2 regions of the Streptomyces chlorus genome follow, and region 1 is predicted to be linked to the other one. Evidence: predicted binding sites of a transcription regulator. Region 1 holds the regulator's gene; the other holds the start of a gene.

Evidence for each region. The regulator HrcA, encoded in region 1, represses chaperone genes, less so after heat shock. The targets are predictions, from matches to a motif close to TTNGCACTCNGNNNNNCNGAGTGCNAA.
Region 2: the regulator HrcA is predicted to act here: its motif matches at 2,625-2,651, upstream of ACFPZI_RS02340 (FmdB family zinc ribbon protein).

Annotation. Positions count from the first base shown of each region.
Region 1 covers NZ_JBHSOA010000138.1:87,020-94,721, reverse strand. Annotated here, with positions in the region: gene ACFPZI_RS35735 (S41 family peptidase) at 1-53, opposite strand, end outside; gene ACFPZI_RS35730 (hypothetical protein) at 99-602, opposite strand; gene ACFPZI_RS35725 (hypothetical protein) at 765-1,139, shown strand; gene ACFPZI_RS35720 (16S rRNA (uracil(1498)-N(3))-methyltransferase) at 1,149-1,889, opposite strand; gene ACFPZI_RS35715 (nitronate monooxygenase) at 1,886-2,959, opposite strand; gene dnaJ (molecular chaperone DnaJ) at 3,352-4,488, opposite strand; gene hrcA (heat-inducible transcriptional repressor HrcA) at 4,489-5,505, opposite strand; gene ACFPZI_RS35700 (MBL fold metallo-hydrolase) at 5,666-6,391, shown strand; gene ACFPZI_RS35695 (DUF3097 domain-containing protein) at 6,435-7,241, shown strand; gene hemW (radical SAM family heme chaperone HemW) at 7,390-7,702, opposite strand, start outside.
Region 2 covers NZ_JBHSOA010000004.1:28,116-35,817, reverse strand. Annotated here, with positions in the region: gene ACFPZI_RS02350 (potassium/proton antiporter) at 1-648, shown strand, start outside; gene ACFPZI_RS02345 (MFS transporter) at 1,093-2,385, shown strand; gene ACFPZI_RS02340 (FmdB family zinc ribbon protein) at 2,662-3,021, shown strand; gene ACFPZI_RS02335 (S-methyl-5'-thioadenosine phosphorylase) at 3,100-3,942, shown strand; gene ACFPZI_RS02330 (hypothetical protein) at 4,315-4,821, shown strand; gene mscL (large conductance mechanosensitive channel protein MscL) at 4,962-5,450, shown strand; gene ACFPZI_RS02320 (hypothetical protein) at 5,478-5,654, opposite strand; gene ACFPZI_RS02315 (P1 family peptidase) at 5,780-6,805, shown strand; gene ACFPZI_RS02310 (DUF6227 family protein) at 7,153-7,702, shown strand, end outside.

The sequences.
Region 1 (7,702 bases):
AGATGCGGGAACCGGAAATAGGCGGCGGAGGCAATCAATGCAGGCTGTGTCACCCGATCACCCTATGCAAGCGCGGTCGGCGTGGACAGAGGTTTGGATCACTTGCCCTCGACAGGGCGGCAGGAGGGGTACTGGTCGCACCACACGGTCGTCGTGACCGTGACCGTGACGGTGGGCTGCGGGCCGCGGTTCGTGGGCTCGCCCACCACCGGCGGGCTGGTGGCGTCGCAGTCGCCCAGGCCGTCGACCCGGAACACCTGCTTGCCGTCCACCTTCGCGGTGATGTCCCCGCGCACACAGGCGCCGTTGACGGCGTGGGTGATCTTCCCGGTGACGGTGATCTCCTTGCCGTCCTCGGTCTCCCCGTCGCAGTCCACGGTGGCCACGGTGTTCTCGCTCGCGCTCGCGGACCGGGACGGCGCGCTCGCGTCGTCGCCGTAGGAGGCGGTGCAGCTGAGCCACCGCACCCCGTCCTTCTGGCGGTTGAGCTCCTGCGTGACCGTCTTGTCGGTCGTGAGTGCCACCGCGGTCGAGCCGACCGAGCCCGGCTCGCACGCCACGGCCCCGCCCACGGCGACCACGGCGAACCCCACAGCGAGCATCGGCCGCCGACACCGTGTCCCGCGCCGAGCCCTTGACCAAGACCTCGACCAGGCCCTCGGCCAACTCCTTGTCAGTGCCCTCTTGGACGCCATGGACGGCAGCCTGCCACCGTCACAGGCGTGACGGTAGGGCGCATACGGCCACCGCGCACTACCGTGGGAATGCGCGGCGAACGCCGGCTCAGGGGGCTCGTCGTGGACGGTTCCGGCGCGAGCGGAACGACCGTCCACCTGTGGTCGGTGCGCCATCGGCACAGGACCGAGGGGCCCGCTCGGGAGGCGCTCGCCCTGCACGGGGACGGGAGGACGGCACGCCTCGGGTTCCGGGGCGGCGAGGGACGTCTCGCCCCCGACGGCTTCCTGCACTCGGGGTGCGTGGCCGTCAGGGGGCTGGGAACGCTGAACCTGCACGAGCCCGGTGTCGTACGGGCCTTCGTCGACGAGGCGGCCCGGCACGGGCTGCTCACCGGGTCCGCGGACCTCGACGGCCCGGAACTGTTCCCGGCGGTCGCCGCCGGCCGCGCGGTGGACGGCTGACCGGGGCCGTCAGGACCAGCGGCCCGTGCGGGCCAGGAGTACGGCCGTCGCCGCGGTGCCGGCGGTGGAGGTGCGCAGGACACTGCGGCCCAGGCGGTAGGGCTTGGCACCGGCCTGCGCGAAGAGCTCCAGCTCCTCCGGCGAGACGCCGCCTTCGGGGCCGACGACCAGCACGATGGTGCCGGCGGCGGGGAGTTCGGCGGTCGCGAGGGGTTCGGTGCCGCTCTCGTGGAGGACGGCGGCGAAGTCGGCTTCGGCGAGAAGTGACGCAACCTGTCGGGTCGTGGCTGCGTCCGCGACCTCCGGGAAGCGCGTCCGGCGGGACTGCTTGCCGGCTTCGCGGGCCGTCGCCCGCCATTTGCCGAGGGACTTCAGCCCGCGCTCGCCCCGCCACTGGGTGACGCAGCGCGACGCCGACCACGGCACGACCGCGTCGACGCCGACCTCGGTCATCGTCTCCACGGCCAGCTCGCCCCGGTCCCCCTTGGGCAGGGCCTGGACGACGGTGAGCCGGGGCGACTCCACGGGTTCCTCGACGACGTCGCCGAGGCGCACGATCAGCCGGTCCTTGCCTTCGGTGCCGGTCACCTCGCCCTCGGCCCGGCGGCCGGCGCCGTCGGTGAGGACGACGGTCTCCCCGGCCCGCAGCCGCTTCACCGAGACGGCGTGCCGCCCCTCGGGGCCGTCGAGCACGTGGTGGCCCAAGCCGTCCGTGCCGAAGTCGTCCACGACGAAGACCGGGGCGGTCATCGGGCACCTCCCGCCGACAACGCGGTCCGGGTGGCGGTGAGTTCGGCGGCCAGCACCTCCACCAGCTGCCCGGCGGGCAGCTCGCGGGCCATCCGGTGGCCCTGTCCCGCCCACAGCGCCATGCCCTGCGGGTCCCCGGCGGCGGCCGCGGCCTTGCGCAGCGGGGCGGTCAGATGGTGGACGTCCGGGTAGGCGGCGGGCGCGTACGGGCCGTGCTCGCGCAGGAAGCGGTTGACCAGGGCGCGGGCCGGGCGTCCGGAGAAGGCGCGGGTCAGTTCGGTGCGGGCGTACAGGGGGTTGGTCAGCGCCTGCTTGTGCAGGACGTGCGCGCCGGACTCGTGGGTGGCGAGGAACGCCGTGCCGAGCTGGGCCGCCGAGGCGCCGGCCGCGAGGACGGCGGCGATCTGGCTGCCGTGCATGATGCCGCCGGCCGCGACGACCGGGATGTCCACGGCCTCCCGCACCTGGCTGATCAGGGACAGCAGTCCGATGCCGGAGCCGTCCGTCTCCGGATCGTCCCGGTGGGTGCCCTGATGGCCACCGGCCTCGACGCCCTGCGCGATCACCGCGTCGGCACCCGCCTCCTGAACGGCCCGCGCCTCGTCGGGGGTGGTGGCGGTGGCCAGTGTGAACGTGCCGGCGCGGCGCAGGGCGTCCAGGACGTCGCGGGAGGGCACGCCGAAGTGGAACGACACCACCGGCACCGGGTTGTCGAGCAGGACGGCGAGTTTGGCGTCGTAGCCGTCGTCGCGGCCGCAGTCGGGGTCGCCGAGCTCGGTGGCGTACCAGGGGGCCTCACCGGCCAGCTGGTGGGCGTAGACGCCGACGGCGGCGGGGTCGGGGGTCTCGGGCTGCGGCATGAAGACGTTGACGCCGAAAGCAAGGCCGGTCAGTCCGCGCAGCTGCTTGATCTCCTGGTACATCCCGTCCGCGGTCTTGTACCCGGCGGCCAGGAAACCGAGCCCGCCCGCCTCGGACACGGCCGCGGCAAGCTGCGGCACGGCGACTCCGCCCGCCATCGGGGCCTGCACCACGGGGTGCCGGAGGAGGTCGGTGAGCGCCAAGGACATGACGGCATGTTGCCACGTCCTTCGGACATCTCCGAATCGGATCGAAGGCAGAACGGACGCGGATCGGACCCAGATCGGACCCAGATCGAAGACGGGCCGGAAACGGATCGGAGACGCATCCGAAACGAACGGAAACCCCGTCGGAGACAGGTCCGGAGCGGTTCCGAAGGGGGCTCTAGAAGGGCTCCCGAGGGGCTCCCGAGCGGCTCCGGACGGGTTCCGGAGCCGACCGTGCCGGCCGTGCCCCTTGGCGCAGACCGTTCCCGAGGCCCGCGCGGCCACTGCGCCGAAGCGCACCCGGGGCGCCCCGCAAGGACCTCGTCCGGCCCTCGCGGAAAGCACCCGTCAGCACCGTCAGGGGCCCACAGGCCCGTAGACGCCCGGTCAGCGCCTCAGCGCCCGTTGAAGGCGTCCTTCAGCCGGGAGAACAGGCCCTGCTGGCCCGGCTGGAACTGGCCCAGTGGGCGCTCCTCGCCGCGGAGCTTGGCGAATTCGCGCAGCAGGCGTTCCTGTTCGACGTCGAGCTTGCCCGGGGTCTGCACCTCGACGTGCACGATGAGGTCGCCCCGGCCGCCGCCGCGCAGATGCGTGACGCCCCGGCCGTGCAGCGGGATCGACTGGCCGGACTGGGTGCTGGGCCGGATGTCGACCTCCTCCATGCCGTCCAGCGTCTCCAGCGGCACTTTCGTGCCGAGGGCGGCCGCCGTCATCGGGATGGTGACCGTGCAGTGCAGGTCGTCACCGCGCCGCTGGAAGGTGCTGTGCGGCAGCTCGTGGATCTCGACGTACAGGTCGCCGGCGGGACCGCCGCCGGGGCCGACCTCGCCCTCGCCGGCCAGTTGGATCCGCGTGCCGTTGTCCACACCGGCCGGGATCTTCACCGTCAGGGTGCGGCGGGAGCGGATCCGTCCGTCGCCCGCGCACTCCGGGCACGGGTTCGGGACGACGGTGCCGAAGCCCTGGCACTGCGGGCAGGGGCGCGAGGTCATGACCTGGCCCAGGAAGGACCGCGTGACCTGCGAGACCTCGCCCCGGCCGCGGCACATGTCACAGGTCTGCGCGGTGGTGCCGGGGGCGGCGCCCTCACCGCTGCAGGTGGTGCAGACGACCGCCGTGTCGACCTGGATGTCCTTGGTCGTGCCGAACGCGGCCTCGTCCAGCTCGACTTCGAGGCGGATCATCGCGTCCTGGCCGCGGCGGGTGCGCGAGCGCGGTCCGCGCTGCGACGCCGTGCCGAAGAACGCGTCCATGATGTCGGAGAAGTTTCCGAAGCCGCCCGCGCCGAAGCCGCCCGCGCCACCGCCGCCGGCCTGCTGGAGCGGGTCGCCGCCGAGGTCGTAGACCTGCTTCTTCTGCGGGTCCGACAACACCTCGTAGGCGGCGTTGATCTCCTTGAACCGCTCCTGCGTCTTCGGGTCCGGGTTGACGTCCGGATGCAGCTCGCGGGCGAGTCGCCGGAAGGCCTTCTTGATCTCTTCCTGCGGCGCGTCCCGGCGTACGCCGAGTACGGCGTAATAGTCGGTGGCCACTTACGACTCCGCCAGGATCTGTCCGACGTACCGTGCCACTGCGCGTACCGCTCCCATCGTTCCCGGGTAATCCATGCGTGTCGGTCCGACCACGCCGAGCTTGGCAACAGCCTCGCCGCCCGAACCGTAGCCCACCGACACGACGGACGTGGAGTTGAGTCCCTCGTGGGCGTTCTCATGACCGATACGGACGGTCACGCCCGGATCCTTCGCCTCTCCGAGCAGCTTGAGGAGCACGACCTGCTCCTCGAGCGCCTCCAGAACAGGCCGGATCACCAAGGGGAAGTCATGTCCGAAGCGGGTCAGATTGGCGGTGCCGCCGATCATCAACCGCTCCTCGTTCTCCTCGACCAGTGTCTCCAGGAGAGTGGAGAGCACGGTCGAGACCGTACCGCGTTCCTCGGGGTCGAATCCCTCGGGGAGGTCCTCGACGAGGGATGGTACGTCGGTGAAACGGCGGCCCGCGACACGGCTGTTGAGCCGCGCCCGCAGATCCGCCAGGGTCGCCTCGCCGACCGGCGCCGGGCAGTCGACCATGCGCTGCTCGACCCGCCCGGTGTCCGTGATCAGCACCAGCATGGCGCGCGCGGGCGCCATCGGGAGCAACTCCACGTGCCGCACGGTCGAGCGGGTCAGCGACGGGTACTGCACGACGGCGACCTGCCGGGTGAGCTGCGCGAGCAGCCGCACCGTGCGGGCGACGACGTCGTCCAGGTCGACGGAGCCCTCGAGGAAGTTCTGGATGGCGCGCCGCTCGGGCGCGGTCATCGGCTTGACGCCGGCGAGCTTGTCCACGAAGAGCCGGTAGCCCTTGTCCGTGGGGATGCGCCCGGCGCTGGTGTGCGGCTGGGCGATGAAGCCCTCGTCCTCCAGGGCCGCCATGTCGTTGCGCACGGTGGCCGGGGAGACGCCGAGGTTGTGCCGCTCGGTGAGGGCCTTGGAGCCGACGGGCTCCTCGGTACCGACGTAGTCCTGGACGATGGCGCGCAGCACCTGGAGCCTGCGTTCACTGAACATCACGCATACCTCCTCAAACCGTCCGCCCGGTACCTTCCCTGGCACTCTTCGCACGCGAGTGCCAGACTCCCCGCCCAGTGTACGACCGGGGGGTACTCCCTGGGCAAGGCCGGTCCCGCACCGTCGCGCGACGAAAGCCGTGGACCGTTAGCGTCGCGGTATGACGGTGGCTTGGGAAGAGTCGGGATGGGAACGGCCGGCGCCGGGAGTGGGGCGGTGCCGGCTTCCGGTGTGGGACTGCACGGTGGGGCTCGTGGTCGGCGCGGACGCGGTGCTGCTCGTGGACGCCGGTTCGTCCCTGCGCGAGGGCGCGCGGTTGCGGGCCGAGGCGCAGGCGCTCGCCGGGCGGCGTGTGACGCATCTCGCGCTCACCCACCCCCACTTCGACCATGTGCTGGGAGCGGCGGTGTTCGCGGGCGCGGAGGTGTTCGGCGCGGTGGGCCTGGACACGGTGCTGGCGCGGGGCCGCGAGGAGCTGCGCGCGGACGCGGAGCGCCACGGTCTGGACGCGCGGGCGGCCGGGGAGGCGGTGGACGCGCTGGTCCGTCCCCGGCACACGGTGGCCGGCGAGTGGACGCTCGACCTGGGCGGCGGACGGCAGGCACTCCTCGCGAACGTGGGGCCGGGGCACACGGCGCACGATCTCGCGGTGCTGGTGCCCGGCGACCCGGCGGTGGTGTTCTGCGGCGACCTGGTGGAGGAGTCCGGCGAGCCGCAGGCGGGCCCCGACGCCGTGCCGTCGCAGTGGCCGGGCGCCCTGGACCGGCTGCTGGCCCTGGGCGGCGAGGACGCGGTGTACGTTCCCGGCCACGGCGCGGCGGTGGACGCGGCGTTCGTACGGGCCCAGCGCGACGCCCTCGCGGCTCGCTTCGGCGTGTCGGGCTGAATCTTCGGCCGAACGGGGGCCGGCTTCTCCTATCGTCATCAGAATGCGCCCGTACTCTCCTGACCTGACCCCTGGGTGGAAGAAGTCCCGTCCCGTCCCCGAGGTGCCGGCCGAGCCCGGTCTGGTCGTGGAGGAGCCCGGCAGCGGATTCTGCGGCGCGGTGATCCGCTGCGAGGCGGGCACGGTGACCCTGGAGGACCGCTTCGGCAAGCACCGGGTGTTCCCGCTGGAACCGCGCGGCTTCCTGTGGGAGGGGCGTGCGGTGACGCTGGTGCGGCCGGCCGCCGGCCCGTCCCGGCCGACCCGTACGGCGTCCGGTTCGGTGGCCGTCCCGGGCGCACGCGCTCGTGTGGCGCGTGCCGGGCGCATCTACGTCGAGGGGCGGCACGACGCCGAACTGGTCGAGAAGGTGTGGGGCGACGACCTGCGCGTCGAGGGCGTGGTCGTGGAGTACCTGGAGGGCGTCGACGACCTCCCGGCGATCGTCGAGGAGTTCGGTCCGGGCCCGGACGCACGGCTGGGGGTCCTGGTGGACCACTTGGTGCCGGGTTCGAAGGAATCGCGCATCGCCGAGGCGGTCACCAGTGAACACGCCCTGGTCGTCGGCCACCCCTACATCGACGTCTGGGAGGCGGTGAAGCCGTCGTCCCTGGGCATCGAGGCATGGCCGCACGTCCCACGCGGCCAGGACTGGAAGACGGGGGTGTGCCGGGCCCTGGGCTGGCACGTGGCGAACACCGGCGAGGCGTGGCAGCACATCCTCGGCTCGGTGCGCTCCTACAGGGACCTGGAACCGGAGCTCCTGGGGCGGGTGGAGGAGCTGATCGATTTCGTGACGGCGCCGGCCTGACACCGTCGGCCCCAGGATGTCTCAGCCCGTCCGGCATGAGGACGAGGCCCTTCGGGCCGACAGCGGGGGTCTGAGGGCGCAGCCCCCGGGGGACGGGAAGGGGCGGCGGGGGCAGGGCGGGGGCGGGAAACACTCCCCGGGGCCCCGTTCAGTCCACCAGGTCCCGGACCACCGCGTCCGCCAGCAACCGCCCCCGCAGCGTCAGCACGGCTCGCCCCTCCTCGTACGGGCCCGGCTGGAGCCGGCCGTCGGTCAGGGCCCTGCCGGCGGCCCGCAGGCCCTCCGCGCGGAGCAGCGACAGCGGGACGCCCTCCTTGAGGCGCAGTTCCAGCAGGACGCGCTCCACCCGGCGGTCCTCCTCGGAGAGGATCTCGCGCCCGGCACCCGGCGAGCGGCCCTCGGCCAGGGCCGCCGCGTACGCGCCCGGGTGCTTCACGTTCCACCAGCGCACCCCGCCCACG
Region 2 (7,702 bases), on a different contig from region 1:
CTGGTCTCCCCGCACGAACTGGGCGACGACATCGTGCCCGCACTGATCATCGGGCTGGTGCTGACCGTGCTGGCCCGCCCGCTGAGCGTCGTGCTGAGCCTGGTGCCGTTCCGGGTGCCCTGGCAGGAGCAGGCGCTGATGTCGTGGGCGGGGCTGCGCGGCGCCGTGCCCATCATCCTGGCGACGATTCCGATGGTGCAGGGCGTCCCCGGCAGCCGGTCGATCTTCAACATCGTCTTCATCCTGGTCGTCGTCTACACCCTCGTCCAAGGGCCGACGCTGCCCTGGCTGGCCCGCAAACTGCGCCTCGGCGAGGGCGCGGAGGCCGCCGACCTGGGCATCGAGTCGGCGCCCCTGGAGCGGCTGCGCGGACACCTGCTGTCGGTCGGCATCCCGGAGGAGTCGAGGATGCACGGCGTGGAGGTCGGCGAACTGCGGCTGCCGAAAGGGGCGGCCGTCACGCTCGTCGTGCGCGGGGGCGCCTCGTTCGTTCCGGGGCCGACGACGATGCTGCGGCGCGGGGACGAACTCCTCGTCGTCGCCACCGACCCGGTCCGGGACTCCGCCGAGCGCCGCCTCCGCGCGGTGGGCCGCGGCGGCAAACTGGCCGGCTGGCTGGGGACGGACGGGGCGAGGCCCGGGGGCTGACCGGGGGGCAGGCGGAGGCTGAGGCTGAGGCTGAAACGCCACTTCCGGCGTCGTTCGCGTCGCCTCTCGCGCGGTTTCTCGCGCGGTTTCTCGCTCCGCTTCTTGTGCTGTCTCTTGCACCGTATGGTTCGTCGCTGCTTGCGCTGTAGCGTGCGGGTCGGGTCGAGCCACGACCCGTCCTTCACAGGGCCACAGCCTCCCTGTGCTCGCTTTCACAGGATCACAAGCACCTGGCGCCTGTGTATGCCTGGAACCGTCTGTACCATGCAAACGGTACCCAGATCGAACCAACTCTGCCTGACGCAGAGCTGGCGCGACCGTATGGCGGCCGGCACGCCCTGAGCTGTGGCACCGGCATCTACCGCAGTCAGCGCAAGAGGACAGCTCTCGGCGCGCCCGACACCAGGGGCCCACGCGCCACCAGGCGGCAGAAAGGCACGGGCCGTGGCATCCACGGTCACCACGTCGAAGGACTCTGCGGCCACCTCCCGTCCGGGATACGGCCGACTGCTGCGTACGCGCGGCGCCTGGACGTTCCTGCTCCCCGGCTTCGCGGCACGCCAGCCGTTCGCGATGCTCACCCTCTCCATCGTGCTGCTGGTGCAGCACACCACCGGTTCGTACGGCGCGGCCGGCGCCGTCGCGGCGGTCACCGGCGTATCCATGGCCGTGTTCGCGCCGTACAGCGGACGCCTCGCCGACCGCTACGGGCAGCGCGCCGTCCTCGTCCCCGGCGTGCTGGTGCACACGGTGTCCGGGCTGACCCTGACCGTGCTGGCACTGAACGGCGCCCCGCTGTGGGCATTGTTCGCCGCCGCTGTTCCCACCGGCGCCTCGGTGCCCCAGGTCGGGCCCATGGTGCGCGCCCGCTGGGGCGTGAAGCTCAAGAACTCCCCACTGATGACCACGGCTGCGGCCTTCGAGTCCGTCACCGACGAGCTGACCTTCGTCGTCGGACCGCTGCTGGCCACCGTCCTGTGCACGGCCGTGGACCCGGCGGCGGGCCTGGCGACCGAGGCCGCGCTGACCCTGATCGGCGGTCTGCTGTTCGCCGCGCAGAAGGGCACACAGCCCGAAGTGGCCGCTCGCGGGCACGCGCGCGTGGAACACGTTTCCGCACTCCGCGTCCCCGGGGTGCGCGTCCTGATCGTCATCTTCCTGGGCATCGGGTCCGTCTTCGGCGGTATGCAGGTGTCACTGGCCGCATACACCGAGTCGATCGGCGAACCCGGACTGAACGGCATCCTGTACGGCGTCTTCGCCGCGGGAAACATGCTCTCCGGCATCGCCTGCGGCGCCATCGCCTGGAAGGCCGCCCCGCAGCGGCGCCTGGTCATCGGGTACGTGGCGCTCGCGGTGACCGCCTCCGCCCTGTGGACCGCCCACTCGGCACTGCTCCTCGCCGGGCTCGGCCTCCTGGTCGGCATGTCCATCGCGCCCGCCCTGATCACCGGATACACCCTGGTGGACGACCTGGTCCCGGCCGGCGCCCGCACCGAGGCCTTCACCTGGCTGACCGGCGCGGTGGCACTCGGCCAGGCGACCGCGGTCACGGTCTCGGGACAGCTGGAGGACCGCCTCTGGGCCGGCGCCGGGTTCTTGGTGCCGATGGTCGGCACACTGCTCGCCCTGGTGACGCTGCTGGCCCTGCGGTCACGGCTGGCACCGCCCCGGGCGTCCCGCGAGGTCACGCGCGGCGCAGCCCGGCGCGATCCCGTCGCGATCAGTGAGATGTGACGCACTCGCAGGCCGTCGCACAGGCCCCCGCCAGGTTTGCCCGCGCACACGCGCGGGGTCATGGCGACGCCGTGGACATGGCTTCCCGCCTGGGAAGCCATGCCGCGAAGCGCGTCCGGAACACGCGCTGAGCACGTACGGAGGCCCGCCCTCATGACGGTCACACTCCGGCGGCCGCCCGTGGCGGGGTGACGCACGTTACGCCGCTCACTTGCGGCACGGGTTACCATTGACGATCGTTAGCACTCATCGAGTGAGAGTGCCAGGAGGAAGACAGTGCCCACCTATCAGTACCAGTGCACCGAGTGCGGCGAGGGCCTCGAGGCGGTGCAGAAGTTCACCGATGACGCTCTTACCGAGTGCCCGAACTGCCAGGGGCGCCTGAAGAAGGTGTTCTCGGCGGTCGGCATTGTCTTCAAGGGCTCCGGCTTCTACCGCAACGACAGCCGCGGTTCCTCGTCGAGCAGCACTTCGGCGTCGAAGACGTCCGGTTCGTCGACGAGCTCTTCCTCGTCCTCGTCCTCCTCGTCTTCTTCCTCGTCCTCCTCGGGCTCCGGCTCGGGCTCGGGCTCCGGCTCCGGCTCGTCGTCCGGGTCCGGCAGCTCCAGCAGCACCGCCGGCAGCACCGCCGCCTGAGGCCGAATCCTTACGGGACCCTGTCGTCGTCCGACGACAGGGTCCTCGGCGTTTTCGGGGCCGGTTAGGGTGCGGAGCATGGCGAACAAGGCGAACGTCGAGATCGGCATGATCGGCGGCTCCGGTTTCTACTCCTTCCTCGACGACGTGACCGAGGTCCAGGTGGACACCCCGTACGGGGCGCCCAGCGACTCCCTCTTCCTCGGTGAACTGGCCGGCCGGCGGGTCGCCTTCCTCCCCCGGCACGGACGCGGCCACCATCTGCCGCCGCACCGGATCAACTACCGGGCCAACCTGTGGGCACTCAGGTCGGTCGGCGCGCGCCAGGTGCTCGGGCCGTGCGCGGTGGGCGGACTGCGACCCGAGTACGGGCCGGGGACGCTGCTGGTCCCGGACCAGCTCGTGGACCGTACGAAGTCCCGGGCGGGCACCTATTTCGACGGACTGCCGCGACCCGACGGCATTGTCCCGAACGTCGTGCACGTGTCGCTGGCCGACCCCTACTGCCCCGCCGGCCGGGCCGCCGCCCTGAAGTCGGCGCGTGGGCGGGACTGGGAGCCGGTGGACGGCGGCACGCTGGTCGTGGTCGAGGGGCCGCGCTTCTCCACCCGGGCCGAGTCGTTGTGGCACCAGGCGCAGGGCTGGTCGGTGGTGGGCATGACCGGCCACCCCGAGGCGGCGCTCGCCCGTGAGCTGGAACTCTGCTACACGTCCCTGACCCTGGTCACCGACCTCGACGCCGGTGCCGAGAGCGGCGGGGGCGTCTCGCACGACGAGGTGCTGCGGGTGTTCGCGGACAACGTGGACCGGCTGCGGAACGTGCTCTTCGACGCGGTGGCGGCGCTGCCGGCGACCCAGGAACGGGACTGCCTGTGCGCCTCGGCGCTGGGCGGAATGGATCCGGGGTTCGCGCTGCCGTAGGGCTGTCGGCGCGGGGCTCTGCCGTAGGGATGCCGGCGCGGGGCTCGTGGCGCACGGTCGGGTCGCGGCGCACGGTCGGGTGAGAGGGTTTTCCACAGGCCGTGGTCTGTCCACAGGCTCCGGCGGAGAACGGCGGGAAGCCTCATCGTGGGATCCGCAAGCCGATCCCTCGTCGCAGGTGGTGGTCCCGTGTCGTTCCCGCCCTCGTCCCCTCCCCCGTTCCCTCCGTCGTCTCTGCGTCAGCCATCGCTCCAGTCCCCCTCCCCTTACTCCCCCCAGTCCCCCTCCCCCTCACCGGTTCCCTCGGCTTCTCCCTCCCGCCCCGCCGTAGTCCCGCACCCGCCCTGGGCCGGGGTCCCCCCACGGTGCGAGGTGCCGCACTTCGCGCCGGTGCGGGTGCGTGGCGGGCTGCTGCGGTCGGCTCGGCTGGTCCGGCACCGGAGGCGGGCGGCGGCGGCCGGTCTCGCCGTCACGGCGGTGGCGCTGGTGGCGGCGGGCGGCCCCCGGGAGGCGGACCGGTCGCGCGGGCGTCCCGAGGCCGCTTCGAGCGCACATGCCGGGCCGGCCTCCACGGGAGACCGTGTCGCACGGGAACGGCGCGCGGGAGCGCGTGTCACGGCGCCGGTGCGGATCGCCGACGCCGCCACCGTGCGACTGCTGCGGCCGGGCGACCGGGTCGATGTCATCGCCGCCGAGGAGCGGGTGACAGGCGGTGAGGCCCGCGTGGTCGCGCGTGGGGCGCGGGTCACCGAGGTGCCGAAGCCACTGGAGGACACGGGCACGGGCGGGGCCCTGGTGGTGCTGTCGGTTCCGCGCGCCGCCGCGGCCGACCTCGCCGGCGCGAGCGCCACGGCACGGCTGGCGGTGACCCTGTGGTGAGCGGGTCCTTCCCGGCCGATGGCGCGGGTGTCGTGTCAAGTATCTCGCTCGAGGGGCCCAGTGGACGGTTCGGCGGGGCGCTGGCATAGGTTGCGGAGCGTTTGATTTCCCATGTCACGCGTACAAGATGGAGCCCCGGGGTGAGCGAGAAGAACGAAACCAGCGTCTGGCAGGGCTTCAAGGCCTTCCTGATGCGTGGGAACGTCATCGACCTGGCTGTGGCCGTGGTCATCGGCGCCGCCTTCACCAACATCGTCAACGCGGTGGTGAAGGGGGTGATCAATCCGCTGGTCGGCGCCTTCGGCACGCAGAACCTGGACACTTACAGTTCGTGTCTGAAGGGCCGCTGCACGGGCACGGGCGATGCTGCGACGGGCGTCAGGATCCTGTGGGGTTCGGTCCTCGGCGCGACGCTCCAGTTCGTGATCACGGCTGCGGTCGTCTACTTCCTGATGGTGATGCCGATGGCCCGGTATCTGGCCCGGATCGAGGCCCGCAGGAAGGCGAAGGAAGGCACGCAGGAACTCGTCGAGCTCTCCGAGCTCGAGGTGCTCAAGGAGATCCGCGACGAGCTGGTCGCGCAGCGCGGCTCGGATCGCAGCGGGGACCCGGGGCACAGCGAGCGATAGCCGGCACCGGCCTGCACGGCACTCCGGTCAGATGTGGTGGGGCGGCTTCTCGTCGAGGAAGCGCTTCAGGTCCGACGCGCTGTCGCCGGACGGGCGGTCGCCCCACCCCCGGTCCGTGTCGTCCGCGGACTGCTGGTCCAGCGGATCGTCGAAGACCAGCGCGGGCTTCGGCTCGCGGGGCCGGGGATCGGAGGCAGTGCTCATACGACCAGAGTACGGCTCCGGCGGAACCTTCCCCCGACGGCGACTGCTTCCTGGCGACTGCTTCCTGGCGACTGCTTCCTGATGGCGGCTCCCTGCTCCGGCGGTGACCGCGCGAGACTGGCGCCATGACTGTCGACGCTCTGACCGATGTGGCCGGTGTGCGCGTGGGACACGCGACCCGTACCGGAGACGGCCTGCTCACCGGTACCACGGTGGTGCTCGCGCCCGAGGGCGGGGCCGTGGCCGCCGTGGATGTGCGGGGCGGCGGTCCCGGTACGAAGGAGACCGACGCGCTCGATCCCCGCAACCTCGTGCAGCGGGTCGAGGCGGTCGTCCTGACCGGTGGCAGTGCCTACGGACTCGACGCGGCGTCCGGGGTGATGGCCTGGCTGGAGGAGCAGGGGCGCGGGGTACGCGTCGGCCCGGATCCCACGCACGTGGTGCCGGTGGTGCCGGCCGCCTGTGTCTTCGACCTGGGCCGGGGCGGAGACTTCCGGGCCCGGCCGGACGCGGCCACCGGGCGCGCGGCGGTCGAGGCGGCAGCGGCGACCGCGCCGGGGGCGCGGGTACCGGAGGGATGCGTGGGCGCCGGTACGGGGGCCGTGGTCGGAGCGGTGAAGGGCGGGATCGGCACCGCGAGCACGGTGCTGGAATCGGGGATCACGGTGGCCGCGCTGGTGGTGGCCAACGCGGCGGGGTCGGCGCTGGACCCGGAAACGGGGACGCTGTACGGCGAATTGTTCCGGGGCGGCCGGGTACGTCATCCCGACGCGGAGGTACACGCGGCGGCGCTCCGGCGGCTCGCCGGCATCGCGGAGCGGAACGGGCCGCAGCCGCTCAACACCACGCTCGCGGTGGTCGCCACCGACGCGGACCTGTCCAAGGCCCAGGCGCAGAAGCTGGCCGGTACCGCGCACGACGGCATCGCGCGGGCGGTGCGGCCGGTGCATCTGCTCAACGACGGGGACACGGTGTTCGCCCTCGCCACAGGTATCCACCCGCTCGACGCCGCGAACCCTCTCGCCCTGAACGAGATCCTCGCGGCGGGTGCCGACTTGGTGACCCGCGCGATCGTACGGGCTCTGCGCACGGCCGGGTCGGTGGACGGACCGGGCGGAGTCTGGCCGTCGTACGAGGAGTTGTACGGGTAGTTGCACGGGTAGCCGCACGGGTAGTTGTATGGCGAACCGGGCAGGGAGGCGTGTGGCGCCCCGGACGGGGAAGCGTAGGGGAGTCGGGCGGGACAGCGGGGACGTCCGGTGAACGGAGGGGGTCAACCGCTGAGCGGAGTGCGTGATCAACGGCCGCCGACCCGGCGACGAGCGCAGGAGCGGCGCCTGAGCAGGGGGTACGGGCGTCCGCCGGGGACGGACGGGAATTCTTCGCGCGATCCGTTCGTTTTACCGCCGTACGTTTTCTCAGTTCCCGGACATGATGTCCGCCCGAAGGGCTACGGTATGCACCCACAAGGTGACATGCAGCGACGCCGGGAGAAACCTTGAGCGTTCCGTACGAGACGGCAGCGTACGAACCAGCCGACTCGCCCGAGTCTCCTGAGGAGCATCTCGCGCGACTGCTCGGCCGTGCCCTGAACTCCTTCGAACTGCCCGACGAGGCGGTACGCCTGCTCGACTGCGCGCTGGCGTACGACAGTTCGCTGCACTCCGCGCACCACAGTGCCGGCCTGCACCGCGAGACGTACCGGCACACCTGGCTGCTCGCCGACGGCTCGGCGCTCACGCTCTGGGAGCTGGTCCACAACACGACCCCGGGCAGCGAGCCCCAGCACGAGGTGTATGCGGACGAGGAGGAACTGGGCGTCGCCACCGCCCGGCTGCCGCTGCCGCCGGAGACCCCGGACTTCGAACTGCCGGTGGCGGTGCAGTTGTCCCAGATCCCCGCACCCCTGCCCGTCTACGTCCCCGACGCTTCGGCGGACCACGCGCGCCGCTTACTGCGCCGGGCGGAGAACACGGACCGTCCGGGACCTCGGACGGCCGCGCTGCTGACCACGGCGTCCGCCCACCAGATCACCCAGGCCTTCGGCC